DNA from 2 places in the Bacillus sp. FJAT-27231 genome. Region 1 is predicted to be linked to the other one. Evidence: riboswitches for the same ligand, from Rfam matches in the RefSeq annotation. Region 1 holds a riboswitch; the other holds the start of a gene.
The links. A riboswitch is a leader RNA that binds a small molecule or an ion and turns the genes downstream of it on or off. The one in region 1 is predicted to bind lysine.

Region 1 (15,293 bases):
AGAAGAGGTAAAAGAAGTTCCAAAAGGCGTGGAATTGATACAAGCTCCTAAAATTTGGAGCGAAGCAAAGGGCAAAGGCATAACGGTGGCTGTCTTGGATACAGGCTGCGATACGTCACATCCCGATTTACAAGAACGGATTATAGGCGGGCGAAATTTTACGGATGATGACGGAAGCAACCCTGATATATTCAAGGATTACAATGGGCATGGAACTCATGTTGCCGGAACGATTGCTGCCCAGAAAAATGACAAAGGCGTGGTTGGAGTCGCTCCTGAAGCCAGTTTACTCATTGTGAAAGTATTGAATAAAAAAGGCTCTGGACAATATGAGTGGATTATCAAAGGCATCAATTATGCTATAGAACAAAAAGCGGATATTATCTCGATGTCACTGGGAGGTCCAAATGATACTCCTGAACTTTATGAAGCGATCAAAAGGGCTGTTGCCAACAATGTCCTCGTGGTTTGCGCAGCAGGGAATGAGGGGGACGGCGATGACTCAACTGATGAATTCGCTTTTCCAGGCTGTTATAATGAAGTGATTAGTGTAGGTGCGGTTAATCTTGAGCGGCGCTCTTCCCATTTTACCAATTCCCATAATGAAATCGATTTAGTTGCCCCAGGTGAAGAAATTCTTTCTACGTATTTAAATGGAAAGTATGCGACTTTAAGCGGAACTTCCATGGCTGCACCCCATGTTTCTGGAGCCCTTGCTCTCATAAAACTTCTCGCGAACAATAGCTTTGAACGGAAGCTCTCAGAACCTGAGCTTTATGCTCAATTAATTAAAAGAACCGTTCCACTGGGTAACTCTTCAAAGCTTGAAGGAAACGGGATGATCTATTTAACGGTCCTTGACCATTTGGCAAAAGTATTTGATCAAGAAGTTAAAACCATGTTTTTAAATAATCAAGGAATTATCAGCTAAAACAATTTCATTGAATGGGGAGAAGCCCGTTGACAGATAGTTTCCTTTAAGTGGATTCTTCTGTTAACAAATAATAGACCGGGATTAAGACCGAGCGTTTTGGTGGAATATAACCCTAGATTGTTTTAGAGAATGATATAAAACACAATAGAATAGGGATTCTCAAGGGTGGTTAGCTCGTCCTCAGAAGAAAGGAGGGGGAGTGCTCGTGACGGTCTTTGAAGCGTTGATGTTAGCATGTACTGTTGCAGGCTTAATCATAGGAATGCTGTCATTTGACCATAAAAAATAACCCACCCTTGAGCCTGCAAGCATAAAGGGTGAGTTAGGTTCGTTTTGAATAAATTATAGCGATCGCCCTAGCAGGGAACCGTCTATTGTATCGACCGCTTGGTGTTCCAGCACCAGCGGTTTTTTATTATATGCTACTTTATGATTATATAATACCCGAAATCGAGCAAGGAGAACAATAAAAATGTCGAATTTCGATAAAGTTCTTTTAATTGTAATGAAACTGCACTAAAAGTAACAATAATGTAAAACATACGATTTCCCGCTACTTCCTTAAATGCGTTTTTATGTTGGTGATTATAAAATGTAATAAGAAAGGGGAAGCACATTGGATAACATGAAAAGAGTAGCTGAAAATAAAAAAATAGGTTTAACAGCTGCATTACTAGAATTAGAGCATAATAAAAAGATGTTTGAAAGTGAAAAAGAGTATTATGACGGGGAAAAGGATCAGCGTATAATTACAAACTATTACGATCAAATTTATTTCAATGAAGCGGGCAAAGAAGAATTATTTAAACAATTGAATCAGTTAGTTGCCAGCACACATATTAATTGGCTTCCTTATAACTCCAAAACCCGAAATCGTCTTTATTCACTAGTCGACCTTCAGACTGATGGGAACTTGAAGAGCATATATTCAGGAAAAGAAAAAGATCCTGAACAAGTCATGAAAGAAGATTACGAATTAGACCGGAAAAGAGAACAAGCTTATGACGAGTTGTTAAAAAGTAACTCGGTTAATAGCGATAATATACAAGAAATAATGGCCTCCTTTGAAAGTGAAAACATATACAATTGTGAACACGTTGTTCCCCAATCATGGTTTGAGAAGCGTCACCCCATGAAAGGAGATTTGCACCATCTTTTTACGTGCGAAAGAGAATGCAATTCCTTAAGATCTAATCATCCTTATTATGATTTCGTCGATTATTCCCCTAAAATGGAGATGGAAGTCATCAAAACGCAATGCGGAAAATATGAAAAGGCTAGATTTGAGCCTGAAAGCGGCAAAGGAGAGGTTGCCAGAGCAACGTTATATTTTTTATTAAGGTACCCAGGAGAAATCAGCCAATATAGCAATAAAGACATTGAACTGTTGCTGAAGTGGCACAGTGATTATAAAGTATCTATTTATGAAAAACACCGCAACAAGGCGATTTTTGATATTCAAAAAAACCGGAATCCCCTAATAGATTTCCCGCAATACGCTGACAAAATAGATTTTATGTTAGGTTTATCTAAATGATTAAGTAAAATTGGAATCCATCCGCTGTTTGGTCATATTTTAAAGTGAAGTTAAATAGATGAATAAGCGGGCCTTAGTGTGGAAAAGCACTAAGGCCCGCTTTTTTAAAGAAAAGAATCTATTTCGTTTACAATGGATTAAAAAGCTTTTAAGAAGTAGCTTTTTCTTTTCTATCTAGTAATTGCAATGCTTCTTGTAATGAATTTTGTTCTTCATCATTTAGAGGAACCATCGGTAGACGAACACCGCCTACAGGGATTCCCGCTAGGTTTAATGCCGCTTTTACAGGGGCTGGGCTTGGTGCCGCAAATAGCGCTTTGATGATTGGGAGGAGGTTGCGATGGGCTAAAGCAGCCTCTTGGAGTTTACCATTTTTAAAGTTTTCAATCATCACTTGCATTTCGTTCCCAATAACATGAGAGGCAACCGAGATCACACCTGCGCCGCCAATCGATAATACTGGTAAGGTTAAACCATCATCACCGCTGTATAATGAAAAATCTTCAGGTGTTTGGCTGATGATTTCCGTCATGGCATCTAAATTGCCGCTTGCATCTTTAATAGAAACGATATTTGAAATTTTTGATAGGCGAACGACCGTCTCAACAGACATATTGACAACGCTTCGTCCAGGTATATTATACAGCATAACCGGTAGTGACGTAGATTCAGCAATCGCTCTAAAGTGTTGATACAATCCTTCTTGAGACGGCTTGTTATAGTAGGGAACAACGAGCATAATGCCATCTACGCCTGTTTTTTCTGCAAGCTTCGTTAACTGAATAGAAGCTCTTGTGTTGTTAGAACCGGTACCCGCAACGACAGGAACTCTGCCGTTCACGACTTCAACTACAAATTTAAATAAATCAACTTTTTCTTCCGTTGTTAATGTAGGGGATTCTCCAGTCGTACCAGCTACTACTAAACCGTCCGTACCGTTGTCAATTAAATAGTTGATTAAATTTTTAGTCGCATGAAAATCAATCTCGCCATTTTCATCAAAGGGGGTCACCATTGCAGTTAAAATTTGTCCGAAATTCATTACTTCTCCACGTCCTTTTTAGTTTTATATAATAGAGGGAGAAGGGCAGTAGTTAATTAACGCAAAAAAGCAGCAACAGGGCTTCGTTGCTGCAGTAGAAACAATTATGTAACAAAAATTATTTCTGTGCGTAAGATAGCCCTCCATATAGTTTTTTCCTATATGACAGTTCTGTATTTATTCAATAACAGACCCAGCTTCAAGAAATATGAGATTCTTTCAGCTTCGGCAGATTCCCCTTTTCACAATCGTCATCGGACCTCATCATCCTCAAATTATGTACTCATGGTCTCTGCGCCTCTATCCTTACTTCAAAAAATATTGAAATAAGTAAATATGTAATTAAATTATACAATATCAGTTTTTTCATAGATTTGCAATGAAAAGTTAGGTTCGCCTCTAAGCATTTTTTGGAACGCGCTTCAAAGAGTAGCGATCTCCAGCTGATGAAATAAAACAGGATCATCCAGTGATGGCGGAAGTGGCTTATACACTTTTGGAAAGAGCGTATTTAATTCACAAAAGAGCAGTCGAAAAGATGTATGATTAAAAGCCAACAGATCTGTTGACTTTTAATCTATTATATAAGTGAATTCGGACCTGCCGAGCGGTGTAAAAAATCAAAGTGTGTCACTCGGTTGCGGCCGTTCCGTTTAGATGAGTAGAGCGCTCGATCAGCTTTAGATTGGAGAGAGGTCACCGTATCCTCTAATGACATGGTCACAGCTCCAATACTAACGGTAAACGAAGGGGAGGTTGAATAAGATGCTTCGGCAAGGGAACGGATTTTTTCACCAACTTGTAAGGCCTGCGGCTGATCAGCATTAGGAAGAATCACCGCGAACTCTTCTCCTCCATATCGAGCCACTACCTCATCTTCTTTCGTTGATTCCTCAAGCAATAGTGCCAATACCTGTAAAACTTTATCCCCCGCTAGGTGACCAAATGTATCATTAATATTTTTAAAATGATCAACATCAAGAAGAAGGAGAGAAAGGGGGAGGGAAGACTCCTGGCATAGGGACATATTTAAAGATAAGGCTTCCTGAAAGCTGCGCCGATTCTTAAGGCCTGTCAATCCGTCTGTCTCTGCCAATACCTTTAAACGGGAGTTCATTTCCACAAGCTCTTGTTGTTTATGCTCTAATTGCCTCTGTAATAGCTCAAGTTCTGTGATCATTTCTTCTTTTATCCGATTTTGCTCTTCCATTTCTCTTTTAATTTCCAAGATTGATTGCTCATATTCACGGCGGCGTTTCATCAGGGTAAACATGCAATGAGTAGCAGTCTCTTTCTCCGTCACCTTGCGCAGAGCATTTAGCAGAAACGGCAGCGGATGCTCTCCTTTTGGTTGAAGAGGGAGATACATTTCTTCCACAGTACCTTGTAACTGAATTAACGGAAAAAAATACAATTGAAAAAAGGAACGGCCGGAAACCGTCATAATACAGTTGATATGTTTTCCTCGCAACTCATTTATATCGTATCCAAGCAAATTGAGCAATGTTTGGTTGATTGTTAGAACCGTGCCATCATCAGCGAGAGTCAAATAGCCACAAGGGGCATGATTTAAGTGTTCATCCATTTAATGGTCTATTCCTTCACGACTAAGTTATGTTTCAAATAGCCTTGAATGAGGCCAATGGTTTCTTCAGGATGACTGAGGTGAGGACAATGACCAGTAGCCTTCATTAAACGCAGCGTACTATGAGGCAAATGGCGATGCATATAGTCGCCGACAGTTAATGGAGCAATAGCATCTTCAGCACACTGCATAATAAGCGATGGCACGACAGACTTGGGCAAGTCAGCCCGGTGGTCGGATAAGAAGGTGGCAGCCGCAAACTGGCGGGCTACGATCGGGTCTGTTGAGCAAAAACTATCAGATAATTCTTTTGAAAGTTCAGGGCGATCAGGATTTTTCATAATAACTTGTGAAAGATAATTCGCCCAGCCAATATAGTTCATCTCCATCAATTCCATTAATTCTTCGATATCTTGCTTTTCAAATCCTCCCATATAATGAGGCGGTTTATTTAAGTAACAAGGAGAGGGGCCAACCATAATGAGCCGCTCAAAGTATTCGGGTTTTTGGATAGACGCCAGCAGTCCAATTATGCTTCCAACAGAATGCCCTATGAAAATAGCCTTTTTTAATTCTAGGAAAGCACAAATGTCCAGTACATCTTGTGAGTATCCGTAAAGGCTGCTGTATCTTTCAACATTGTAAGCAGTATAATCAGAATTTCCCGAACCAACATAATCAAACAGAACGATTCGATATTTCTCTTCAAAAGCGGGGACAACGAGCCGCCACATATTTTGGTCACACCCGAACCCTGGAGCAAAGAGAATGGTTTGCGTTCCTTTTCCTGTAATATTTATATTATTGCGTTTGAGAATACTTTGCTGCATAATGATCCCTCTTTTTTGTAAATTGAAATGAAAATTGTGGAACAAATTCATTACTTTTACTTGCGATATAGTTCTATTGTACTGATTTATATTTTAAGCATCAATCTATTTATTTTGTAAGTTATACGCTAAAGGATTTAAATCCATTGAAATGTAAAAACAGAAAGGTCTATAATCCTTTCTGTTTTTTTATATCGTTGCTATTTGTTTCTTAAGTGTATAGAATGCAATGATTTTCCTATACAAACATCAATCACTTAAACAGTACCTAGTACCATTTATTTCATTTCGTTTTTAATCACGAGACATCATGGTAGCACCTTGGAATTGATGATAATGGGAAGGGTAACCTGTAGTAAAGCCCTGGAAATAATGGATATGACCCCCGCCTTGCAGCGGTATAGCAGGACCTGTTCTTCCTCGGATTTCATGTCGATGTCCATCGATGTAATGTGTCCAAGTGATGTATTCGTGTGTATGGGGGACTCCGCTTGGGGCTGGTTCTGTCGTTCCGGCGTATTCATGTGTATGATCTATCTCTATGGAAGTCATTCCAAGGAATTCGTGGACATGTCTCTCCCCCTCTGTATACCCTCCGCTATACACGGTTTCTTCCTCCTTTCTTTCCTTTAAATAATGTAATTCTTCCTTTTGTGGAGGTTGACTTTTAATATAGTATGCCGCACGGAAAATAAATGACTTTTTTCGAATATAAAAGGAACGGAAGAATATATTTTCATAGAGATAATTGGCAGAGAAAAAAATAGCGTTGAAGCGAGTTCGGGGGGAGAATGATGTATCTTACCCAAAACGAAAAGGAAAGTTTATTCGTTGTTGTAGCTGCGTGGCTGGCAAAGGAAAGGTTAGCTAAAGGAATGAAGCTAAGCTTTCCTGATGCAGTAGCTTTAATCACGTTTGAAGTGATGGAAATGGCGAGGACAGGCCAATATTCGGTATCAGATCTGCAAATATACGGGAGAGACATTTTATCCGAAGAGGATGTTATGGAGGGAGTGCCCGCGCTCATAAGCAAAGTCAATGTTCAAGCTACATTTCCGGATGGAACTAAGTTAGTCGTCATTTATCCCTCTTTTCATTCACCACAATTTCCAAAATCAGCAGAAGAAATTGGACAACAATATCCTTAACTACTTCTACTTCATTATCGCAACAAGAGGAGGGAAGCTGCTTGAGACCCGGTGAATACTTTTTAAGAAGTGAACCGATTCTGATTAATCAAGGAAGGAAGACGAGAACCGTCACTGTAATCAATAGAGGAGACCGTCCGCTTTTTGTCGGCTCACACTACCATTTCTATGAGACGAACCCTGATTTATTTTTTGATAGGGATCTAGCGAAAGGAATGCGTTTAAATATAGGAGCCGGAGAAATCGTCCAATTTCCACCGGGTGAGAAGAAAAGGGTAGAGCTAGTGGAGATTGGCGGCCGGAAATACGTATATGGCTTCAGGGGATATGTGAATGGACCCGTAAAAGAAATTGCCTCTTCTAGCTTTAGTAAAAAGTTAATCGCAAGAAGCCAATATGCCAAGAAATACGGGCCTACGGCGGGCGATAAGATTCGATTGGCTGATACAGATATCATTATTGAAGTAGAGAAAGATCTCATCGTCTACGGTGATGAGCTTCGATACGGATGGTTAAAAAATATACGCGATGGGATGGGAATGGCTCCCCATGCAACAAGAGAGAGTGCTCTTGATTTAGTCATTACTAACGTCCTTATATTAGACTATTGGGGAATTATTAAAGCAGATATCGGAATTAAAGATGGAAAAATTTACGGAATTGGTCACGCGGGCAACCCAGATTATATGGATGGCATTCATCCAAACTTAATTGTAGGACCTTCCACTGAGGTTATTGCTGGTGAAAATATGATTATTACTGCTGGAGGGATCGATTCGCATATTCATCAAGTGGACCCGCAGCTAGTAAAAGCAGCGCTAGAAGCAGGGATCACTACGATGCTTGGTGGAGGAACGGGCCCAACCGCTGGCTCAATAGGAACAAATATTTCCCCTGGATCCTGGTATATTCATAGAATGATGGAAGCGGCCGAAGATTTTCCGATGAATTTCGGTTTTTGGGGAAGAGGAAATGCCTCGTTTCCCGAGCCTTTAGAAGAACAAATAGCAGCTGGAGCAGCCGGTTTAAAAATACACGAAGACTGGGGAGCAACTCCGGCGGTTATTGATAATTGTCTGACTGTTGCGGACAAGTACGACATTCAAATTTGCATTCATACCGATTCAAGTAACGAATCTGGAACAGTAGAAACCACTTCGTTAAAAGCGATTAAAGGCAGAGTCATCCATTCGTATCATACAGAAGGGGCAGGTGGAGGCCACTCGCCTGATATTATTCAAGTAGCTCGAGAAAGTTACATTTTGCCGTCGTCCACTAATCCGACTCGGCCTTTTACGATTAATACAGCTGAGTCCAATTTGCAAATGATGTTTCAGGTTCATCATGTCAGCAGGGATGATCCAGCGGCCATAGCGATGGCAGAGGCGAGAATTCGTCCACAAACAATGGCTGCTGAAGGAATTTTACAAGACATGGGGGCGATTAGTGTCATGTCCTCTGACAGTGAGGCGATGGGACATGTGAGTGAAACGATTATACGGACATGGCAGACAGCGCATGTGATGAAACACTATCGCGGCCGTTTAGAAGAGGAAACAGGAGATAATGATAATTTCCGGGCAAAGCGTTATGTGGCTAAGTACACGATCAACCCAGCTATTATACAAGGTATTTCCGAAGTTGTGGGTTCGATTGAAGTCGGCAAACTGGCTGATCTTGTGTTATGGAGGCCAGAATTTTTTGGGATAAAGCCCGAGCTCGTTATGAAAGGAGGCTTCATTGCCACTGCACCAACAGGGATGGCGAATGGGGGAGTGGCGAGTGTTGAGCCCGTAAGATACCGGCCGATGTGGGCAGCATTCGGAAAGGCGCCTAAAAGTATTTCCTATACCTTTACGTCAAAAGCGGCTGTTGAGCGGGGGGTTCCGCAAAAACTAGGACTGGAAAAGCAGATTTATGCGGTGCGGAATACGAGAAACATTAGCAAAAAGAATATGATTTTAAATGATGCCCTCCCAGAAATTACGGTTGATCCAGAAACATTCCACGTATATGTGAATGGAGAGCCGCTTGATAATCCACCAGCTGCCACCTTACCGATGTCACAAAAATACTTTTTATTTTAAGGTGATCTGCATGACAAACGAGTGGAAGATTTTTCAGCTTATTGATTCGGCCTTGCCCACTGGTGCGTTTTCTCATTCATTTGGTTTAGAAACAGCTTTTCAAGAAGGAGAGATCACTAGTCCAGAAACTCTTTATGAGTGGGCTTATCACTATATTATTGGAAGTCTTGCTCCTACAGAGGGAATTGCCACATTCATTGCCTATCAAACTGTCAAAAACAGATGGAATGGAGAAGAATTATCTAAGTCTATACAAAGCGATTTACAGCGTTTAGATAAAAAATTAACGATCAGCAAAATGCCTTCAGAGTCACGGGAAGGTGGCATAAAGCTAGGTAAGCGGTATTTGAAAATTGTTAATACCTTATATCCGAGCGCCGGCTTATCACAATATGCTGATTGGATTAAGGATAAACGCTGTTACGGAAATTCCTCTATTGTTCATGGGTGGATTTCAGCTTACCTTGCAGTATCGTCTAGTACAGCTATTTTCACCTATCTCTATTCCAGCATCAATAACCTGTTGCAAAGTGCTTTGAGGTTAACGGCCGTTGGGCAAACAGATATTCAAATTATTTTGCAAAAGCTGCATCCTTTATTAATCAAAGAGGCTGAAAAAATTCATAATCGTTCTTATACAGAAGATGACTTATACAGCTGTGCCATCATCCAAGAAATTCAAGGGATGCGTCATGAAATGCTGTACTCAAGGCTATTTATGTCATAGCCTGCATTCGCTAAAACGAAACAGGGAGTGGGTAAAATGGGGCATCATCATAATTTCAGCTGGAGCTACCGAAAGTTTAAGGGAGACCGGCCGATGAGAATTGGGATTGGCGGGCCGGTTGGTTCAGGAAAAACAGCTTTAGTCCGAGCGCTATCTGAGGTTTTGAGAGCTAAATACAAAATCGGCGTCATTACGAATGATATATATACGAAAGAAGACGAACAAATCTTAAAAAAGAGCGGTGTACTCCCTTCGCATCATATTATTGGCGTCGAAACAGGCGGATGTCCGCACACGGCTATTCGTGAGGATGTCTCAATGAATTTTGAAGCGGTAGAAGAGCTAACCGAGGCCATTCCCGATCTCCATCTTATTTTTATCGAAAGTGGCGGAGATAATTTAGCTGCTGCTTTCAGTCCGGAGCTCGCTGATGTGTTTCTTTACATCATTGACGTGGCACAGGGAGATGACATTCCAAGAAAGGGCGGCCCCGGCATTAAACAATCCGATGTTCTGATCGTCAATAAGGTTGATTTAGCTCCTCACGTGAGGGTTAATTTAAATACAATGAAGGAAGACTGCCGAAAACAGCGCGAAAATAAGCTTACGGTATTTACGAACGTACTTAGCGGAGAAGGAGTAACAGAGATTGCGGAATGGCTCGCAAAAGAATATCAAGGAAGAAGAGAGGAAGCAAAGAGGTGACAGTCACCGGAGAATGGCGGGGTACTGTCAGCAAAATGAAGGGGCGAAATGTCTTAGCCCACTTAAAGCGTCACTTTCCTCTTACGGAAGCAGAATTTGAAGGAGAGAATGGGGAACTCATCATCTACTTAATGTCCGGTTCACCAGGGTTATTTAATGGCGATCGACAAAGAGTATGTTGTCGGATAACGGATGAAGCCCATCTGTTTTTAACCAATCCATCAGCTACAGAGCTGCATCCTTCCTTAATAGAAGAAGCGATCCATCAAACTGAAACATTCCAATTAGGGGAAAATAGCATCCTAGAATATCTTCCCGAGCCCCTCATTCCCTTTAAAGGAGCAAATTTTAAAGGGAAAACATCGCTTTATATGGAGGAGGGTTCTCAAGCCATTGTTAGCGAGATCATTACTGCCGGGAGAGTCGGACGAGGAGAAAGGTTCGAATATAAGCGTTTCGCCTCTCAATTTGAAGTATTTTGGCAGGGAGAGCTCCAAGTTTGGGATTCATTCCAGCTTGAACCAAGGATGGATAGAGAAGGTCCAGAACTATTCAATCGCTATACGCATATAGGCACCTTATGGATTTTATCAGAAACACTTTCGGCAGGAGACCTTGAATATATCCAACATAAAGTAATCCCCAAGCTGCCGCAGCTGGACTGCTATGGCGGAGCAAGTTTATTGCCGAAAAATGGAATGATCATTCGTCTACTCGGCCATTCCTCTCAAGAGCTGCAGGAAGCTATAAAAATATGTTGGGATTATTTTCGGCAGCAGCTGTTTCACATGCAGCCGCTTGAAGTGATCAAGTAGAAAAAGAGTTCACTAATTCAGAGTAATGAATTAAATGACGATTATCGGATTCTTGCCCTCTGTCCGCATCTGCTAACAAGCAGCGGATAGAGGTTTTTTAGTGTTGGAGCTGTAACATTCTCAATTCCGATCTCTTTTTGTCATAGAGCAAAATAGGGATCTTTACACTTACTGTTATTTTTCTCTTCCTCTCTCTTTAAGATTCTCCTACAATAGAAAAAGATAGCTTCACCCGTAGAACAATCTTTTTATGCACTTCTTAAGCATAACGTTGTGTTCATAAAAAATAACGTTTGCTGTAACGTTGCTACTTTGGAGGAAAGTCAGATGCAGGCAGAATTAAAATTCGCCATTTCTATGGCTATATTCGGTTCAATCGGTTTGTTTTCAATAAAAACAGGTCTCCCATCGATTGAATTAGTTTTTGTGCGTTGTCTCTGTGCCACTGTTCTGTTAGGAGCTGTATGGGGATTTCAACAATTGAACACAAAACAGCAGAACAAGCGGGCAATCCCGCGTAGAGAATATTGGCTCGCCTTGTTATGTGGGGTGTTTTTAGTTACGAACTGGATCTTTTTCTTTCGATCTTTTGAAGTGATGCCTATTACAGTAGCCGTCTCTATTTATCATTTGGCACCGGTGATTGTGCTGCTTCTCGGTTCATTTATTTTCAGAGAAACACTAACAGGCAAAGGGCTGCTGTTTTTCTTTATTTGTTTTTTAGGCACGCTGTTAGTTGGAGGAATTCACCAGCATACCACGGTTTCTGGATTTTTATCGACCGGGGTCCTCTGGGCGTTTGCGGCAGCTTTATTCTATGCGCTTACCTCGATGACAGGAAAGGGAATTCAAATCCTCAGTCCAGTGGCGACAACCGTCATTCAAACATCTCTAGGCGTGTTACTGCTCTTGCCGGTGGTGGACTGGTCTTATTTTACGCAGCTTACTGCCGAGAATTGGCTTTATATCTTGATTACAGGGTTTGTTCACACAGGAATTGTCTTTTATTTATTTTTTAGCAGTTTGCGAGACTTAAAGGCTCAAACCATTGCGATTTTAGTATTTGTAGACCCGATTGTCGCTATTTTGCTGGATGTCACGTTTTTGGACTACCGACCTGATCTTTACCAAATTATTGGAATTTTACTGGTTTTTGTGGGAATCAGTTATTCACCGCAAAAAGAAGGGAGCTTAGCCAAAACCTAGACTCGCTTGAGTAAGCGAATGACAGGAGACAGGCGATTTTTAATCGTTCAAAATCACAAAATTAACATTGTGCAAAATTCAATAACAGAACATAAAAAAAGTTTTAAAAAGAAGAGTATGGCTGTAACGTATTAGTATCTTTAGTAATTGGATGAAAAGGCTCTGTGTCATAGTTAGTTGACACAGAGCCTTTTCATCTAAATAATTTGATAGCATCTTAAAGGATAAAATGCTAGTTTCTTGGATCTACATAATCCGGATAATCCGTTATAATAGCGTCTACATCCATGCTGAACAGAAAATCTGCTGCTTCCTGACTGCGAACCGTCCATGAAGAGATTTTCATGCCGAGTGAGTGTACGTCATTTACTAAGTCCTTCGTTACAATTCCGTAGCTAGGGTTAAAATAGTCGGCATAAGTGGAAAACTCTTTTAACGCTTGCTCTGTCGTATGAGATTTAGAAGAAGTAAGAACTCCGATTGGCATCTTCGGAAGAAGAGCATCCATTTTCTTCATCGATTCGAAATTAAACGATTGAATAATGATCTTCTCATTTTGCGGGCGGTCAAGATTCCGTTTTTTCAATTGTTGAGCGACACTTTCTTCAATCCCTGGATAAAGTTCTGGTGATTTCAACTCTATCAAAATACCAATCTTTCCGCGATAACGATCAAGTACTTCCTCAAAGGTTGGTATTTTTTCGCCTTTAAATTGCTCTCCTTTAAAACTGCCAGCATCAAGGGCGCTAAGCTGCTCGTAAGTTAAATCTTTTACTTTTCCAGTGCCGTCAGTCGTTCTGTCCACTGTCGTATCATGGATAATAACTAACTTTCCATCCTTGCTTCTTTGAACGTCAATTTCAATATAGTCTGCTTTCATTTCCACCGCTTTGTCAAAAGCAGCAATCGTATTTTCCGGCGTATATCCAGAGGCACCGCGATGAGCTACATTATCCATCTGTCTGAATTCTCCAGTTGTTTTTGCCGCAATAGGCTGCTGAAGTGGACTACATAACAAAGTGAATGCTAAGCTCATTCCTAATAATGTTTTTTTCTTCATGCGCTCATCCTCCTATGTATAATTAGTACAAGGTTAATAATATCGTAGGAATGTTTAGCTTAAATGAAGAGAACGTAAAAAATATTCAAATTTTGCCGTATTTTACCGAAATTAGTATTTTAAAAAGCAAAAAATCAATATACTATTTTATATGAAGGAGAACAAAGGCCTTCTCTTATTGAGCAAGAAACAAAAGCTAATGTTTAATGTGCAGAAGATGTAGCATGAGAGAATTTATTAGAAAATGTAATAAGAGGCCATAATAACTATGAAATTATTCTATGTTTAAGTTACAATTAGTTAACTAAAGAGGAGAAAAGGTGAGGGTCAGTGAGTTCTTTTTTAAATTTTTCTAACTACATCCGTAAAAGTGTACAATCTTTATCCGTTGAGGTGGTAGACGCTGTTCTTCATAAAATGCAATTAACCATTCCAGAATGGGAGAAAGAGCAAGCGATCAATATGTATAATGAACTTTTAGCCTTCTTCGGGGAATCACTCTTGTGTGAAAAGGATGAGGCGGTTCCAGAGGCGCTAGTCGAGTGGAGTAAGAAGAATGCGGCTATGCAAGCTACTGCCGGGCGCAACATTTCAGAAATAGTCGTACGTTACCCGCCAACAAGGGATGTTTTTAATGAACTGTTAACAGACATTAGTTTGGAACTTGGGCTGTCTGTAAAGGAGCATGCTTTTATTATTAAAAGAATAAATAACATGCTGGATATTAGCTTAAATGAAACTTTTTTCGCTTTTGAACGTCTTTCTAATGAATTTAAGGAAGAAACGCAAAAAGAATTAGCTAAATTATCAGCGCCTATTGTTCCGGTTAAGGAAGGAATCGTCGTCCTGCCTTTAATTGGTGAAGTGAACGATTATCGAGCAGCCTATATTATGGAAAATGTGATCCCGAAAATAGCCGAACTAGAGGTCGATCATGTTATTGTTGATTTTTCTGGAATTTTAACGATTAACACACAGATAGCAGACTATTTCCGACAAATAGAAGAAATTCTCCATTTGATGGGGATGCATGTGATCACTACCGGTTTACGTCCTGAACTAGCTCAAACAGTCGTAAATGCCGGAATAGATTTCTCTAGGCTTGAGGCTTATGCAACTGTTAAGCAAGCATTAGAAAGCATTCAATAATTTTTTATTCGCCATCCTATACAAAGAGCGATAACGCTCTTTGTATTTTTTTATTTACTTAGTTGTTTAGGTGAAGAGATCTAATACGCGCTCACTAAAGTTAGGGTTTAACAAGAGGGTTACTGCTTTTACATACTAACTTTCTGAGAAATAAAGTACATGTACCCCATCATATAAAAAACATAAATAATAAAAGCGCCTGCCACAGCGTGTAAAGGTTTGAGCCAATTTGTCAGTAAAAAAATACTGCTCATTAAAACCACTGCTCCAACAGCACCAAAAATAGCGTTTTTTTGTGTGATTCTAAAATCTGCGAGATTCATGTTTTTCATTTGTAAACTTATATTAATCAGTGTCATGATCGGAAGTAACGTGATGACACCAGACAAAAAAAGATATTTAGATTTGCTTAACATAGAAGCAGCAACTAGGATGCTTCCTCCTATAGCAAATTGGACGATGTAACTC
Region 2 (15,293 bases), 960 kb from region 1:
AATCGGGCAGCGCGTGAAAACGTCTATGGAGCGTACGCAGAAAGAGTACTTTTTGCGGGAGCAAATGAAGGCGATCCAGCAAGAGCTTGGCGATAAAGAAGGCAAAACTGGAGAAGTTGAAGAGTTATTGAAGCGAATTGAAGAAGCCAATATGCCAGAGCATGTGAAAAAGACGGCTTTAAAAGAATTAAATCGCTTTGAAAAAATTCCTTCAAGCGCGGCAGAAAGCGCGGTTATTCGCAATTATCTTGAATGGCTTGTAACGCTTCCGTGGACGAACGCAACGCAAGATGATTTGGACATTGAAAAAGCAGAAGAAATCTTAAATCGTGACCACTACGGACTAGAGAAAGTCAAAGAGCGTGTGCTTGAATATTTGGCCGTTCAACAGCTTACCCAGTCATTAAAAGGGCCGATTTTATGTCTTGCTGGACCTCCGGGTGTCGGGAAAACATCTTTGGCGCGTTCTATTGCGGAATCTCTCGGCAGAAACTTTGTACGTATTTCCTTAGGTGGTGTGCGTGATGAATCTGAGATTCGCGGTCATCGCCGTACGTACGTTGGAGCCATGCCAGGCCGTATCATTCAAGGGATGAAAAAAGCGGGAACGATCAATCCTGTCTTCCTGCTCGATGAAATTGATAAAATGTCAAGTGACTTTAGAGGAGATCCGTCTTCAGCCATGCTTGAAGTACTAGATCCGGAACAGAATTTTAACTTTAGTGATCACTACATCGAAGAAACATATGACTTATCAAAAGTCATGTTTATTGCGACGGCTAATGATCTAGCAACGATTCCGGGACCTCTTCGCGATCGGATGGAAATTATTACGATTGCAGGCTATACGGAGCTTGAGAAAATCCACATTGCCAAATCGCACTTACTGCCAAAACAAGTAGAAGAGCATGGATTAAGTAAATCACAGCTTCAAGTACGAGACGATGCCATTCAAGATGTTGTCCGCTATTATACACGTGAAGCGGGCGTTCGGAATCTTGAGCGCCAGCTTGCCTCTATTTGTCGAAAAACAGCCAAGATGATTGTGTCGGAGGAAAAGAAACGTGTAGTCGTGACAAGCAAAAATTTAGAAGAATTTTTAGGCAAGCGCATCTTCCGCTATGGCCAGGCGGAAACAGTTGATCAAGTCGGTGTAGCAAATGGGCTGGCTTACACGACTGCTGGCGGAGATACTTTACAGATTGAAGTATCGCTTTCTCCTGGGAAAGGCAAGTTGATTTTAACAGGAAAACTAGGAGATGTGATGAAGGAATCAGCTCAGGCCGCTTTTAGTTATGTCCGCTCTAAAGCAAAAGAGTTGGATATTGAAGAAGATTTCCATGAAAAGTATGATATTCATATCCACGTTCCAGAGGGAGCGGTGCCGAAGGATGGTCCTTCTGCTGGTATTACAATGGCTACTGCTCTTGTATCAGCCTTAACGACTCGGCCAATCCGTCGGGAAGTCGGCATGACGGGCGAAATTACGCTGCGTGGCCGTGTGCTGCCAATCGGCGGAGTAAAAGAAAAATCGCTTGGCGCTCATAGAGCCGGGCTTAAGACGATTATCCTACCGCAGGATAATGAAAAAGACATCGAAGACGTTCCAGAAAGTGTGCGCCATGATCTAACATTTATTCTAGCTTCTCATATGGATGATGTGTTAAAAATAGCGCTAACAGGTGAAAATTATGAAGGTTAATCAAGTAGAACTCGTCATTAGTGCAGTAAAGCCAGCGCAGTATCCGGAAGATGTTCTTCCGGAATTTGCGCTGGCTGGACGCTCTAACGTAGGAAAATCTTCTTTTATTAATAGAATGATTCAGCGTAAGAGTATGGCTAGGATTTCATCTAAACCAGGGAAAACACAGACACTGAACTTTTATAAAATTGAAGAAAAGCTCTATTTCGTTGATGTGCCAGGCTATGGCTTTGCAAAAGTATCAAAAACAGAACGTGAAGCATGGGGCAAAATGATTGAGACTTATTTAACAACAAGGGAGCAGCTGCGTGCATGTATGCTCATTGTTGACTTACGTCATCCTCCTACAGAAGATGACGCCATGATGTATAATTTCTTAAAGCATTATGAAATTCCGGCCATTGTCATTGCCACGAAAGCAGACAAGATTCCGAAGGGCAAGTGGCAAAAGCATCTAAAGGTAGTCAAGGAAACACTTGATTTTGATCCTGAGGATGATATCGTGGTTTTCTCCTCTGAAACAGGGCAAGGAAAAGACGAAGCCTGGAAGATTATCCAAAAGAGAATGAAAAGCGAAAAAAAAGCTGCTCACTAATGTGTGAGCAGTTTTCTTTTTTTAAAAGTGGGTATTCTGTTGTAATATCATTTTTCCTTATAGGAAGAAGCCGGAAGTGCTATTCTAAATAACCATGTGTCATGGGAAAGGTTTAACTAATTGAGAGCCCGATGTCCTAGTTTTTATAAAATAAGATGTGTTTTTTCGCATAAGTTCAGCTGTCTGTTCATTCATCAAGTGGGTGAACGGCATTTTTATATGTACAGAAAAAGTGGCTGCTATATGTTTTCTAAACTGTCGCTTGGATAATAATAGCTAGGATTCATCTTACTTTCTTTTGACAAATAGAAGATAACCGCCAATGGCAATGAGAATAACAGGCCAAAATTGCCAAAGCGAGAGTGCGCGATTTTCAAGCAATCCGAGCCATTCGACTACTTTATCATAAAAAAGAGTAATAACGGCAAGAATAAGAAAAAGCAAACCTTGGAACAGACCATTTCTCGTTTTTTGATATTGCATTAAAAATCCCAGTGAGATAATTAAAATAAAAACACCTGTATCGTTAGACCAAAACCCAAAGTGATTGACTACGTGAAAATGAATGCCGAAGCCAGTTAGAATTACACCGGGCAAGATACTGTTCCCTTCCCGGCCGCTGTAGGCATCCGCTAAAAAGGCAAGGCCAATCACGATCAAAAGCGTTGGCCAGCTTAAGAAGGGCTGAAACCAGGCAATAGCAGCTTGCTGCAAAAAGAAGTAAAAGCCAAATCCAATTAAGATAGTGCCCGGAAAAATTCGCTGCTGCTTCATAAAATAGTTTCCCCGCTTTCCAAATTCCTAACTTGAATCTTAGTTCCTATTTTGTTACGCTAGCTAGTGGGTTTAAACAGAATTTATTGCTTTTAATGTTAGCATATGTTCACAATTTGTGAATAAGGAAAATTTGTTCCGTGTTATAATGGATGTAACAGATTTTTATGGGGGTGCTGAGAACGTGCATATTATTGTGGTGGGACTAAACTACAAAACAGCCCCAGTGGAGATACGTGAACGATTATCTTTTCAAGACACGGACTTAGAAAAAGCCATGTCAGAGCTCCGTAAGCAAAAAAGTATTTTGGAAAATGTCATTCTTTCCACTTGCAACCGGACAGAAATTTACGCGGTCGTCGATCAGCTCCATACAGGGCGTTATTATATTAAACATTTCTTAGCTGAATGGTTCGGGATGGAAAAGGAAGAATTTACTCCTTTTCTCTTTATCCATGAACAGGAAGCGGCGGTTGAACACTTGTTGAAAGTGACGAGCGGTTTAAATTCTATGGTACTTGGGGAAACGCAAATTTTGGGACAAGTACGATCAAGCTTTTTAAGAAGCCAGGAAATTGGCGCAACGGGTACGGTCTTTAATCATCTATTTAAGCAGGCTGTTACGCTTGCTAAGAAAGCGCATGCTGAAACAGAGATCGGTGCAAATGCTGTGTCTGTGAGCTATGCTGCTGTAGAGCTTGCCAAAAAGATTTTTGGCAGTCTTTCAGGTAAGCATGTCCTTGTTGTCGGCGCCGGTAAAATGGGTGAGCTGGCTATTCAAAATTTACATGGCAGTGGAGCGACAAAGGTAACTGTTGTGAATCGGACATTTGAGAAAGCCGCTACACTTGCCGAAAAGTTTGATGGCGATGCTAAAACGTTAGCCGAGCTTCAATGCGCTCTTGTTGAAGCAGATATTTTAATCAGTTCTACAGGCTCCAGCGACTATGTGATTACAAAAGAAAGAATGGCCGTTGTGGAAAAGATGCGTAAAGGCAAACCATTATTTATGGTAGACATTGCTGTACCACGTGACCTTGATCCAGCTATCTCCGATTTGGAAAGTGTTTTCTTGTATGATATCGATGATTTAGAGGGAATTGTTCAAGCAAATATGGCCGAGCGTCAGAAAGCAGCAGAGAAAATCGAATTGATGATCGAAGCAGAGATTGTTGCTTTCAATGAATGGATCAATATGCTTGGAGTTGTTCCAGTGATTTCTGCTCTTCGCCAAAAGGCACTTTCTATCCAAGCAGAAACGATGGTTAGCATTGAACGGAAAATGCCAAACCTAACAGACCGTGAACGGAAAATATTAAACAAACATACAAAAAGTATTATCAATCAGTTGTTGAAGGATCCGATTTTACAGGCGAAAGAACTGGCTGGAGATAAACGTTCGGCTGAAAAACTGGCTCTATTTACACAAATCTTTAATATTGAAGAGGAAGTAAAAGCGGAGAAACAGGCAAAAACAGCAGAACAGCCAATTCAGCAAGTTCAAACGAAGCCATTATTCCAAGTGTAAGCGGGGTTACTCGATGTTTGAACAAGGAATGGCCAGGCTCCACGAATTGATGGTAATTTTATATGCTTTAAGCATCATGCTGTATTTTATCGACTTTTTAAATCAAAACCGGAAGGCGAATAAAATCGCCTTCTGGATTTTATCGATTGTTTGGGCTCTTCAAACAATTTTTTTATTTTTATATATGTTCAAAACCGGTCGATTTCCGGTTCTTACCCTTTTTGAAGGGCTTTATTTTTATGCTTGGATCTTGATCACCCTTTCCTTGGTCATCAACCGGCTGCTGCGTATGGATTTTACCGTTTTCTTTACAAATATGATCGGTTTTGCCATTATGGCCATACATGCCTTTGCTCCTGTGCAAATGAAATCGCAGGCAATGGCCGAGCAGCTTGTTTCTGAATTGCTGCTTATTCATATTACGATGGCGATTTTATCATACGCTGCATTCTCGCTTTCTTTCATTTTTTCCTTACTTTACTTGCTGCAATATCGGCTGTTGAAGATGAAAAAATGGAGCCAGCGCTTATGGCGCCTTGGTGACTTAGATAAGTTAACGAAGTTTTCCTACGTATCAAATGCTATCGGTGTGCCGATGCTGTTGTTAAGCTTGATTCTTGGGGTGATCTGGAAGTTTATTAAACTTCCTGATGTCAGCTGGTATGACGTTAAAATTATTACTTCTTTTATTCTGTTGATTATTTACGGCATTTATCTTTACCTAAAAGTTCGCAAGGGGCTCTACGGCAAATCATTAGCACTGTTAAATGCTGCTGCCTTTTTAATTATCTTAATTAACTTTTTCTTAGTGAGCCGATTTTCATCGTTTCACTTTTGGTACAGTTAAAAGCAAAGCAGGAGGGTATTATGAGAAAAATTATTGTCGGCTCCCGCCGAAGCAAGCTGGCTCTTACACAAACAAACTGGGTTATTGATCAGTTGAAGAAGCTGAAGCCAGAATACGACTTTGAAGTAAAAGAAATTGTAACAAAAGGAGACCGTATTTTAGATGTAACGCTGTCTAAAGTAGGAGGGAAAGGTTTATTCGTCAAGGAAATTGAGCAGGCGATGTACGATAAGGAAATTGATATGGCCGTACACAGTATGAAAGACATGCCAGCGGAGCTTCCAGAAGGACTGACAATCGGCTGTATTCCAGTACGAGAAGATCACCGTGATGCGTTTATTTCAAAAAATCACGTTAAACTTCAGGATATGCCGGCCGGAGCCGTGATCGGAACAAGCAGCCTGCGTCGCAGTGCCCAGATTTTGGCAGCTCGTCCTGATCTTGAAATTAAGTGGATCCGCGGCAACATTGATACCCGTCTCGCCAAACTTGAGACAGAAGAGTATGATGCCATCATTTTGGCAGCAGCGGGGTTGTCCCGCATGGGGTGGGCCTCTGACGTTGTAACAGAATTCCTTGAGCCTGAACTTTGCTTACCGGCAGTAGGCCAGGGGGCATTAGCCATTGAATGCCGTGAAGATGATCAAGAATTACTCGAATTGCTTGCTGCTTTTTCAAATGAAGAAACAGTGAAAACGGTAACAGCAGAGCGGGCGTTTTTACATGAAATGGAAGGTGGCTGCCAAGTGCCAATCGCTGGGTTCGCCGTAATAGATGGCGAAGAAACAGCCCTAACGGCCCTTGTCGCTTCTCCAGACGGCAAAACAATTTATAAAGAAACAGTAAGGGGCAACGATCCAAAAGAGGTTGGCGTAAAAGCAGCAAGACTGCTCTCAGAGCACGGCGCAAAAGAACTGATTGACACTGTGAAAGCAGAGCTTGATGCCGAATGACGTCTGACCAGCCGCTTTTAGGCAAGCACGTATTAGTCACTCGTCCTAGAGGACAAGCAGACTCCTTTATTGATAAAATAAAAGCAGCCGGAGGAATTGTTCATTTCGTTCCTCTGATTGCTTTTCGCTCTTTTCTCGACAAACGGGAAAAGGAACGATTGCAGCAATTGTCTACATATGATTGGATTATTTTGACGAGCAAAAACGGTGTGGATTTTTTCTTTCAACGGTTAGAAGAGAAAGGAATAGAGTGGAAGAGCCTACAAGCTCGCTTTGCCGCCATTGGAACAAAAACAGCAGCTGTGCTAAAAAGCTATGGATTCCAAGCTGAATATATTCCTGAGAAGTTTTCTGCTGACCAGTTTGCCGAGGAAATTAACAGTGACCGCTTTGAGGCAAATAAGGTCCTCATTCCAAAAGGCACTCTTGCAAGAACAACGATTGCGGATGCCCTTAGAGAAAAAGGCGCAGCCGCTGATGAATGGGTGGTTTACGAAACGTATTTTCCCGAAGAAGAAAAGCAGCACTTAATTGATTTGCTCAAAACCGAAAAAACAGATGTACTGACGTTCACGAGCCCGTCTGCTATCCGACACTTTATGGAAAGTATCCAAGAAGCAGGCATTCATGAATTAAAGCAATCCGTCATTGCCTGTATCGGTCCGGTAACTAAAAAGGAAGCGGATCGCTTCGGCCTTCATACAATGGTTTGCCCGGATACTTATACGAGTGAATCACTGGCAGAGGAAATCATCCGCTATTTTAGAAAGGAAGAAGACTAATGGAACAACAATTTAAACGTCACCGCCGTCTGCGGCAATCAGCTAGTATGCGTGCACTCGTACGTGAAACGTATCTTCATAAAGAAGATTTGATTTATCCATTGTTTATCGTAGAGGGAGAAAATATTAAAAATGAGGTCCCTTCTATGCCAGGTGTCTTTCACCTATCATTAGACCGTTTAAAAGCAGAGATGGATGAAATTGTTGGACTCGGGTTAAAATCTGTTATTTTATTCGGCGTTCCAGTTGAAAAAGATGCAGAAGGAACAGGCGCTTACCACAACCATGGCATCGTTCAACAAGCGACTCGTTTTATTAAAAGCCATTATCCGGATATGGTCGTTATTGCAGATACGTGTCTATGCGAGTATACCGATCATGGCCATTGTGGAGTAGTGGAAGGTAACAAAGTTCTAAATGATCCATCACTCAACTTGCTTGCTAAAACAGCGGTTAGCCAAGCAGAGGCGGGTGCTGATATTATTGCGCCGTCTAACATGATGGATGGGTTTGTCGCGGCCATCCGCAAGGGATTAGATGAAGCTGGCTTTGAAGATGTGCCTATTATGTCTTATGCTGTCAAATATTCATCCAGTTTTTACGGACCTTTCCGCGATGCAGCCGATTCTACTCCGCAATTTGGTGACCGCAAAACGTACCAAATGGATCCGGCAAACCGCCTCGAAGCATTCCGTGAAGCGGAGTCAGATATTGAAGAAGGAGCAGATTTCTTAATCGTTAAACCAGCTCTCTCTTATTTGGATATCGTGCGTGATATGCGAAATGAATACAAATTACCAATCGTTGCTTACAACGTCAGCGGCGAGTATTCAATGGTCAAAGCCGCGGCCCTGAACGGCTGGGTGGATGAAAAAGCGATCGTGATGGAAAAGTTGATCAGCATGAAACGAGCAGGTGCTGATTTAATTATTACGTATTTTGCTAAAGATGCAGCCCGCTGGCTGAGTGAACAATAAGGGGGATTCTGTTATGCGTTCTTATGAAAAATCAAAGCAAGCCTTTCAAGAAGCGGTTCAATTAATGCCAGGCGGCGTTAATAGCCCGGTTCGTGCCTTTAAATCTGTAAATATGGACCCTATTTTTATGGAACGGGGAAAAGGCTCTAAGATTTATGATATCGACGGCAATGACTACATTGACTATGTACTGTCATGGGGCCCGCTTATTTTAGGACATGCGAATGATCAAGTAGTGGAAGCGTTGAAAAAGACAGCTGAAACGGGTACAAGCTTTGGGGCTTCCACTTTAATTGAAAATGAGCTTGCGAAGCTCGTCATCGATCGCGTTCCATCTATCGAAGTCGTTCGGATGGTTTCTTCTGGTACAGAAGCAACGATGAGTGCGCTTCGGCTTGCCCGCGGCTTTACAGGGCGCAGCAAGATATTGAAGTTTGAAGGCTGCTACCATGGCCATGGCGATTCTCTTTTAATTAAAGCAGGCTCTGGTGTCGCAACATTAGGATTGCCAGATAGCCCAGGTGTGCCAGAAAGCGTAGCGAAAAATACGATTACGGTCCCTTATAATGATCTTGATGGCGTAAAGTATGCCTTCCAACAATTTGGCGATGACATTGCTTGTGTCATTGTTGAGCCTGTTGCGGGGAATATGGGCGTTGTGCCGCCACAGCCAGGTTTCTTAGAAGGCCTTCGTGAAGTAACGAAGGAATATGGAGCTCTCCTTATTTTTGATGAGGTCATGACAGGTTTCCGTGTCGGTTATAACTGTGCACAAGGGTTCTTCGGCATTACACCAGATCTAACTTGTCTTGGCAAGGTCATTGGCGGCGGTCTCCCAGTCGGTGCTTACGGCGGCCGGGCAGACATTATGAATCAAATTGCGCCAAGCGGACCAATTTACCAAGCGGGCACACTTTCAGGGAATCCGATGGCAATGACAGCCGGCTTGGAAACGCTCCGTCAATTAACCCCAGAAATGTACGAAGAATTTGGACGCAAAGCAGATCGGCTTGAAGAAGGATTAACGGAAGCAGCGAAGAAGCATAACATTCCAATTACCTTTAACCGTGCTGGTTCAATGATTGGCCTCTTCTTTACAAATGAACATGTAACGAATTATGAAAAAGCCAAAACGTCTGACCTCGAATTGTTTGCGGACTATTACCGGGAAATGGCAAATGAAGGTGTATTCCTGCCGCCGTCCCAATTTGAAGGCTTATTTTTATCAAGCGCTCATACTGAAGAAGACATTGAGCATACGATTGCAGCTGCTGAAAAAGCATTTAGCCGCTTAGCGAAATAAAAGATAAACAAAAACCCGCCAGCCGATCCGCTGGCGGGTTTTTGTTTATCCTAAATTGAATGGGGCAATCTTTCATATTTCTTTCCAGAGCGTCATACAAATAAATTGTCAGGGAAGATAAATAGGAATTATCTTGTCGTTATGTAAACGAGTGAAAAACATAAGTCCGAGGATTTGAAAGGAGGAAATAAAGTGGCGTCTCAAGATCTATCGTATTTACGATTTTCATTAGAAGAAACCGTGCGATTTATGAGAGGTCAGGAAGTAGGAGAATTATATTCTATCTCTCTTGATCCACAAATTCATACTGAAGAAGCAGACCAATTCATTAGAATGCATGGCTTTTTAGAACTCTCAGGAGAATATGCTCCATCAGAACAGCACCAAGCAGAACAGACAGGTATGCATGGTTATAAATATGTACAGCAAGTATTAGAGCGAGGAGATAATGAATGTGAGTTTTTTCATCACTTTCCAATTGATATAACCATCCCAAAATCTCGTATTGCTAAGATGGAAGATGTTGAAATTTACATCGACTCGTTTGACTATGAGTTTCCTGAAAAAGCTAATTTAAAATTAACCGTAGATTTGTCGATAGCAGGAATAATGGAAGAAGAGGCAGAGACTGAAAGAACACCAATTGATAAAACGGTTGAAGTACCCGTAGAGGACCAGCCTAGGCTAAAAGAAGAAGTAAATAAAAAGGAGCCGGAATTTTCGATTTTAAAGCTGGATGTTGATACAGCGGAGAATTTAGAAGAACAGGGAAGGGAAGCCGATTTTTTAGTGGAGGTGAAAAGACAGCCTGACGCGCCCGAGGAAGAAGAAATACCACTGTTTTCGCTAAATGAAGAAAGAAAAGAACAGCAAAAAGAAAATGTCTCTAATATGAACATGGAGCTGGTACCTAATGAATCTCCTAATGTGGCCATTAATGAGTCTCCTAATCTAATGGAATCTTCTTCTATGAGCAATATCAATATGCCTGCTCATGAGATGAAGGAGGTAATGGAATCCTCGCCTTCCGAATTAGCAGAGATGAATGAGTCTCCGTCCCCATCTCCGTCTCCATCTTCCTCTTCATCATCAGAGGAAGAGGAACCAAAGAAAAAGAAAAAGTCATTTAGTTTAAAGAAAAGCGAAACGATGTCTCTAGCCGATTTCTTTGCGAGAAAAGAATCTGAGGAAGCGGTCACTTGGAAAGTGTGTCTTGTTCAAAGAGAGGATACCCTTCAGACGATCGCCGAGCGTTACGAATTACCGGTAGCTGACTTAGTTCGCGAAAACAAATTGGAGACGAATCAAAGCATTGAAGAGGGCCAGGCGCTCTATATACCGACTTCTCGTTAATGATCCGGCTGTTCCCGATTAAAGTTGGGACAGCCTTATTTTTTATAAAGCGGGTGAAGATAGTGGAACAGCCCTATTCACATATTTGGAAAAGCTACGGACTAACCCCCATGCATATCGAAGAGATAGGCCAGGTACAAAAAATAACAACTGATAAAGGCGTGTTTGCTTTAAAAAGAATTCCTTCCATACGGGGAATGGATTTTCTATTAAATATGCAAAAGCTTTATCAAGCGGGCTATCATCGGTTTGTTCCGGTTTATCCAACTTTGGACGGTAGATATGGCGTTTTGGAAGGCGCCCATATTTACTATTTAATGCCGTGGATTGAAAGCGGCGGCCAGCAGATAGCAGAAACAGAGAAAAAGCTCATTCGAGAAGTAGCCAGGCTGCATTTCGTTTCTACAGCAGAGATCCCCGTAGCGAAGGCAGCACGTGCCGAACAATACGAACAAACTAAAGTTTTATGGGAAAGGCAAGAAGAACATTTAGAGCAATTTCTGGAACTTTCAGAAAGAGAAACTTATATGTCACCATTCCAACTGCTATTTTGTATGTACTATACAGAGACCCGCCAGGCGTTTTCTTTTGCAAAGGAAAAGCTGAAAGAATGGAAAGAGGAAACAGAAGAGGACGAAAAAGAGAGAACGGTTCAGGTGCACGGCAAACTAGATCCTGGACATTTTCTTATTGATCGGAGCGGGGGAGGGTATTTTATTAATTTAGAACAGTCCAGGAGAGCGACGCCTATCCATGATTTAATTCCGTATTTTGCCCGCATACTGGATACATTTCCGGAAAACTCAGCATCAGCAAGGGAGCTGTTCGCGTATTATGCTGAATTTTTTCCGCTGAAAAAAGGGGAAAGACTGTTATTCCAAAGCTATATGGCTTATCCAGGAGCGATGTATCAAACAGCTGCTGCTTATTTTTCAGGACAGCGAAAACAAAGTGAATACCGCTATACCCGTAAATTTCAGCAGGATTATTGGCAATTAAAAAACATTGAGTATTTTGTTACATCATTAAAGGAAGAAAATGAATAAGATCTATTAAAAAACAGCTGGAGAGAAAGAATCTCTTCAGCTGTTTTTGATCGTTATTCTTTTCCAAGGTCACATTCTTTTAAAGGAATGACTTTTGTTTTATGCTTCACTTTATAGCCAATCCAGAAGATTAAAAATAGGGGGAGCCCAATATAAGAAACAAACACGCCGTTCCAGTCAATTTGACCTCCTGTGAAGGCTTGAAAGTTTTGCCCTAAAATAACAAAGACACAGAGAATAAGAGCCAATACAGGACCAATTGGGAACCATTTTGCTCGGTAAGGAAGTGTTGTTAAATCTCCGCCTTGAGCAATGAAAGCTCTCCGAAAACGATAATGGCTAATGGCAATTCCAAGCCATGTTACGAACCCAGCCATTCCAGAAGCGTTTAGCAGCCATACATACACGACGCCGTCACCGAAGAAGGTAGTTAAGAATGCAAGACAGCCAACGAGAGTTGTAATAATAAGAGCGTTTACTGGTACGCCCTTTCTGTCAAGCTGAGCTAAGAATTTCGGAGCTTGTCCATCACGTGCCAAGTCCCAGAGCATACGTGTAGAGGCATACATGCCGGAATTACCGGCAGATAAGACAGCCGTTAAAATAATCGCATTCATAACAGAAGCAGCAAAAGCAAATCCTGCTCGTTCAAAAACGAGTGTAAAGGGACTGACAGAAACGGCATCACTTAGAAGGCGTTCATCTGTGTATGGAAGAATTAATCCGATTACGAAAATGGCTAAAATATAAAAGAGCAGGATCCGCCAGAACACAGAATTAATCGCTTTAGGAATATTTTTCTCTGGTTCTTCACTTTCTCCGGCTGCCACTCCGAGTAATTCTGTCCCTTGGAAAGAGAAGCCGGCCGCCATGAAAACACCTAGAACCGCCAAAAATCCGCCGTTGAAAGGAGCATCCTCAATGGTGAAGTTTTTAAAGCCAATCGCTTCGCCGCCCATAATGCCAAAGATCATGAAGAGTCCAGTAATAATAAATATAATAACGGTGATGACTTTAATAAGGGAGAACCAAAATTCTGCCTCTCCAAACCCTTTAACGGATAGAAAATTCAAGCCAAACATAATTAAAAGGGCCAATCCGCTCCAAATAAAGGAAGGACTTTCAGGAAACCAAAATTTCATAATGAGTACAACGGCAGCGAGTTCGGCAGCAATGGTGATTGCCCAGTTGTACCAATAGTTCCAACCGATCGCAAACCCGAGAGCTGGATCGACAAATTTTGAGGCATAGGCTTTAAAAGAACCGGCTACCGGCATATAAGCTGCCATTTCTGCCAAGCTTGTCATTAAGAAGTAAACCATTAGTCCGATGGCTGCATAAGCGAGCAGCGCTCCTCCAGGGCCGGCATTGTGAATAGCGCCGCCGCTGGCTAAGAAGATTCCCGTTCCGATTGATCCGCCAAGAGAGATCATCGTCAGGTGTCTTGCTTTGAGTGTTCTTTTTAGTTCATTTGGTTTGGATGACGCTGTTGATGCATCTGCTGATGATGTTGCTGTATTCCTCAATGTTGTGCACTCCTTTTTATGATAGAAGGTTAACGCATGTTGAGGGCAAATAAAAAACAGCCGTCGAAGAAGATCGACGGCTGTTTAAAAGTCCGTTTAATCCTTCCGAAGATAGCCCTCCACGTTAAATAACGCGACAGTGATGTTCCTATTCGAAAACATCCCCAGCATGAATAGACAATGACCTACTCACACTTCGGCAGTTTATCCTTTCAAACAGCGTCATCAACATCATGGTATCTCGACTGTTTTACTCATATAAACTGCAGCCTCTATCCCATCGGTAAATGGGAATATTTAATTAATTTGATACTAGCATTATAGTCAATTTTTTTGAATGTTGCAATGGTTAATTTTGGTGCTTTATACTCGGTTCGCTTGATTTCCACCCTAACCAACTATTGAAAAACATGCTTTTGGAGGACCTATTTTTTAAATCGATACGGAACCGTCGTGACAATAACGTTCTTTTGATAAAGGAGATAAACTCTTAAGCGTAAGCTTGACTGATTGTGCAGAATATCCTGCCATCTCTTCTTCGTGATGAATTGTGGAATAAGCACGGTTAGTGTGCGGTCATTCCCGTTCGCCTTTTCCGCCGCCAGGTCAATAAATCGGGAAAGGGGCCTCATTAAACTGCGATATTGCGATTGGAGCGTAACGAGGCGGATATTTGGTTTCCACTTTTTCCACTTTTCCTCCATCTGCTTTTCACTCTCGCGGTCAAAGGCAACATAAACAGCAATCACTGTATCGCCGACTAGCTGGGCATAATTTAAGGAGTTTTCCACTACTTTTGTAATACCTGCAACCGGAACGATTACCACGTTCCCTTTAAATTGTAAAGCTTCCTCGCCAGGTTTAATTCTCAGCTGTTCTCCCGTAGCTTCATAGTGGTTTTTAATCCGGTGGAACATCCAGATAATAATCGGCAAGAAAATCAAGACAGGCCAGACTTGAGTAAATTTAGTCGTAAAGAAAATAATAACAACCGTTAAACTAATAAGAGCCCCAACTAAATTAACACTCAATTTATAGGCCCAGCCAGAGGGTTTTTCTTTTACCCATTTCACAATCATTCCCGATTGTGAAAGTGTAAAAGGAATAAATACCCCGACAGCATATAAGGGGATCAGCTGCTCGGTTTGACCGCTAAAGGCCACGATTAATATAATGGACATGATTCCCAGTGTGACAATCCCATTTGAATAACCAAGCCGATCTCCACGTATCAGGAACATTCGCGGGATGTACTTGTCTGTTGCTAAGTTAACCGCTAATAATGGGAAAGCAGAAAATCCGGTATTCGCTGCGAGCACTAGGATAAGAGCGGTAGCCCCTTGAATAAAATAATACATAAAGTTTCTTCCAAACACTGCGGATGCAATCTGTGATACTACGGTTTCTTCGGCTTTAGGGACAATCCCAAACCAGTAGGCTAAAAACATAATGCCGGAGAAAAGAATAGCTAAGATGACTCCCATCATAACTAATGTATTCGCGGCATTTTTAGCTGCCGGTTCTTTAAAATTAGGAACAGCATTGGAAACCGCCTCTACTCCGGTCAAGGCCGAACAGCCGGATGAAAAAGCACGGAGCAATAAAAACAGACTAATCCCTGGTACAGCTGTTCCGATTGTTGGATGCAAATCAGCCGGTACTTGTCCAATTGTAATTTTCCATAGCCCTACTGCCGAAAGAATAAGTAAGGCCACAACAAATAAGTAGACAGGATAAGCCAGGACAGAAGCGGACTCTGTTACGCCTCTCAAATTTAAAATGGTAATCAAGACGACCAATAAACAAGCAATAATTACGTTATGCTGATGCAGCTCCGGAAAAGCAGACGTAAGGGCGTCCGTTCCGGCTGAAACACTCACAGCTACAGTTAAAATATAGTCTACTAA

Region 2: linked by a shared signal. The riboswitch ahead of AC623_RS14110 (amino acid permease) and the one ahead of dapA (4-hydroxy-tetrahydrodipicolinate synthase) in region 1 are both predicted to bind lysine.

Annotation. Positions count from the first base shown of each region.
Region 1 is NZ_LFZU01000001.1:1,967,535-1,982,827, forward strand. Features, by position in the region: gene AC623_RS09165 (S8 family peptidase) at 1-931, shown strand, start outside; gene AC623_RS09170 (endonuclease I family protein) at 1,560-2,471, shown strand; gene dapA (4-hydroxy-tetrahydrodipicolinate synthase) at 2,620-3,513, opposite strand; lysine riboswitch at 3,642-3,824, opposite strand; gene AC623_RS09180 (sensor domain-containing diguanylate cyclase) at 4,094-5,098, opposite strand; gene AC623_RS09185 (alpha/beta fold hydrolase) at 5,107-5,928, opposite strand; gene AC623_RS09190 (YmaF family protein) at 6,223-6,534, opposite strand; gene ureA (urease subunit gamma) at 6,723-7,076, shown strand; gene ureC (urease subunit alpha) at 7,118-9,163, shown strand; gene AC623_RS09205 (urease accessory protein UreF) at 9,174-9,890, shown strand; gene ureG (urease accessory protein UreG) at 9,927-10,595, shown strand; gene AC623_RS09215 (urease accessory protein UreD) at 10,592-11,410, shown strand; gene AC623_RS09220 (DMT family transporter) at 11,738-12,616, shown strand; gene AC623_RS09225 (glycerophosphodiester phosphodiesterase) at 12,849-13,676, opposite strand; gene AC623_RS09230 (STAS domain-containing protein) at 14,007-14,825, shown strand; gene AC623_RS09235 (GlpM family protein) at 14,954-15,293, opposite strand, start outside.
Region 2 is NZ_LFZU01000001.1:2,930,726-2,946,018, reverse strand. Features, by position in the region: gene lon (endopeptidase La) at 1-1,702, shown strand, start outside; gene yihA (ribosome biogenesis GTP-binding protein YihA/YsxC) at 1,692-2,297, shown strand; gene AC623_RS14155 (LiaF transmembrane domain-containing protein) at 2,586-3,071, opposite strand; gene hemA (glutamyl-tRNA reductase) at 3,256-4,599, shown strand; gene ccsA (cytochrome c biogenesis protein CcsA) at 4,613-5,446, shown strand; gene hemC (hydroxymethylbilane synthase) at 5,464-6,399, shown strand; gene AC623_RS14135 (uroporphyrinogen-III synthase) at 6,396-7,181, shown strand; gene hemB (porphobilinogen synthase) at 7,181-8,158, shown strand; gene hemL (glutamate-1-semialdehyde 2,1-aminomutase) at 8,172-9,461, shown strand; gene spoVID (stage VI sporulation protein D) at 9,654-10,814, shown strand; gene ysxE (spore coat protein YsxE) at 10,877-11,860, shown strand; gene AC623_RS14110 (amino acid permease) at 11,914-13,386, opposite strand; lysine riboswitch at 13,491-13,669, opposite strand; gene AC623_RS14105 (APC family permease) at 13,812-15,293, opposite strand, start outside.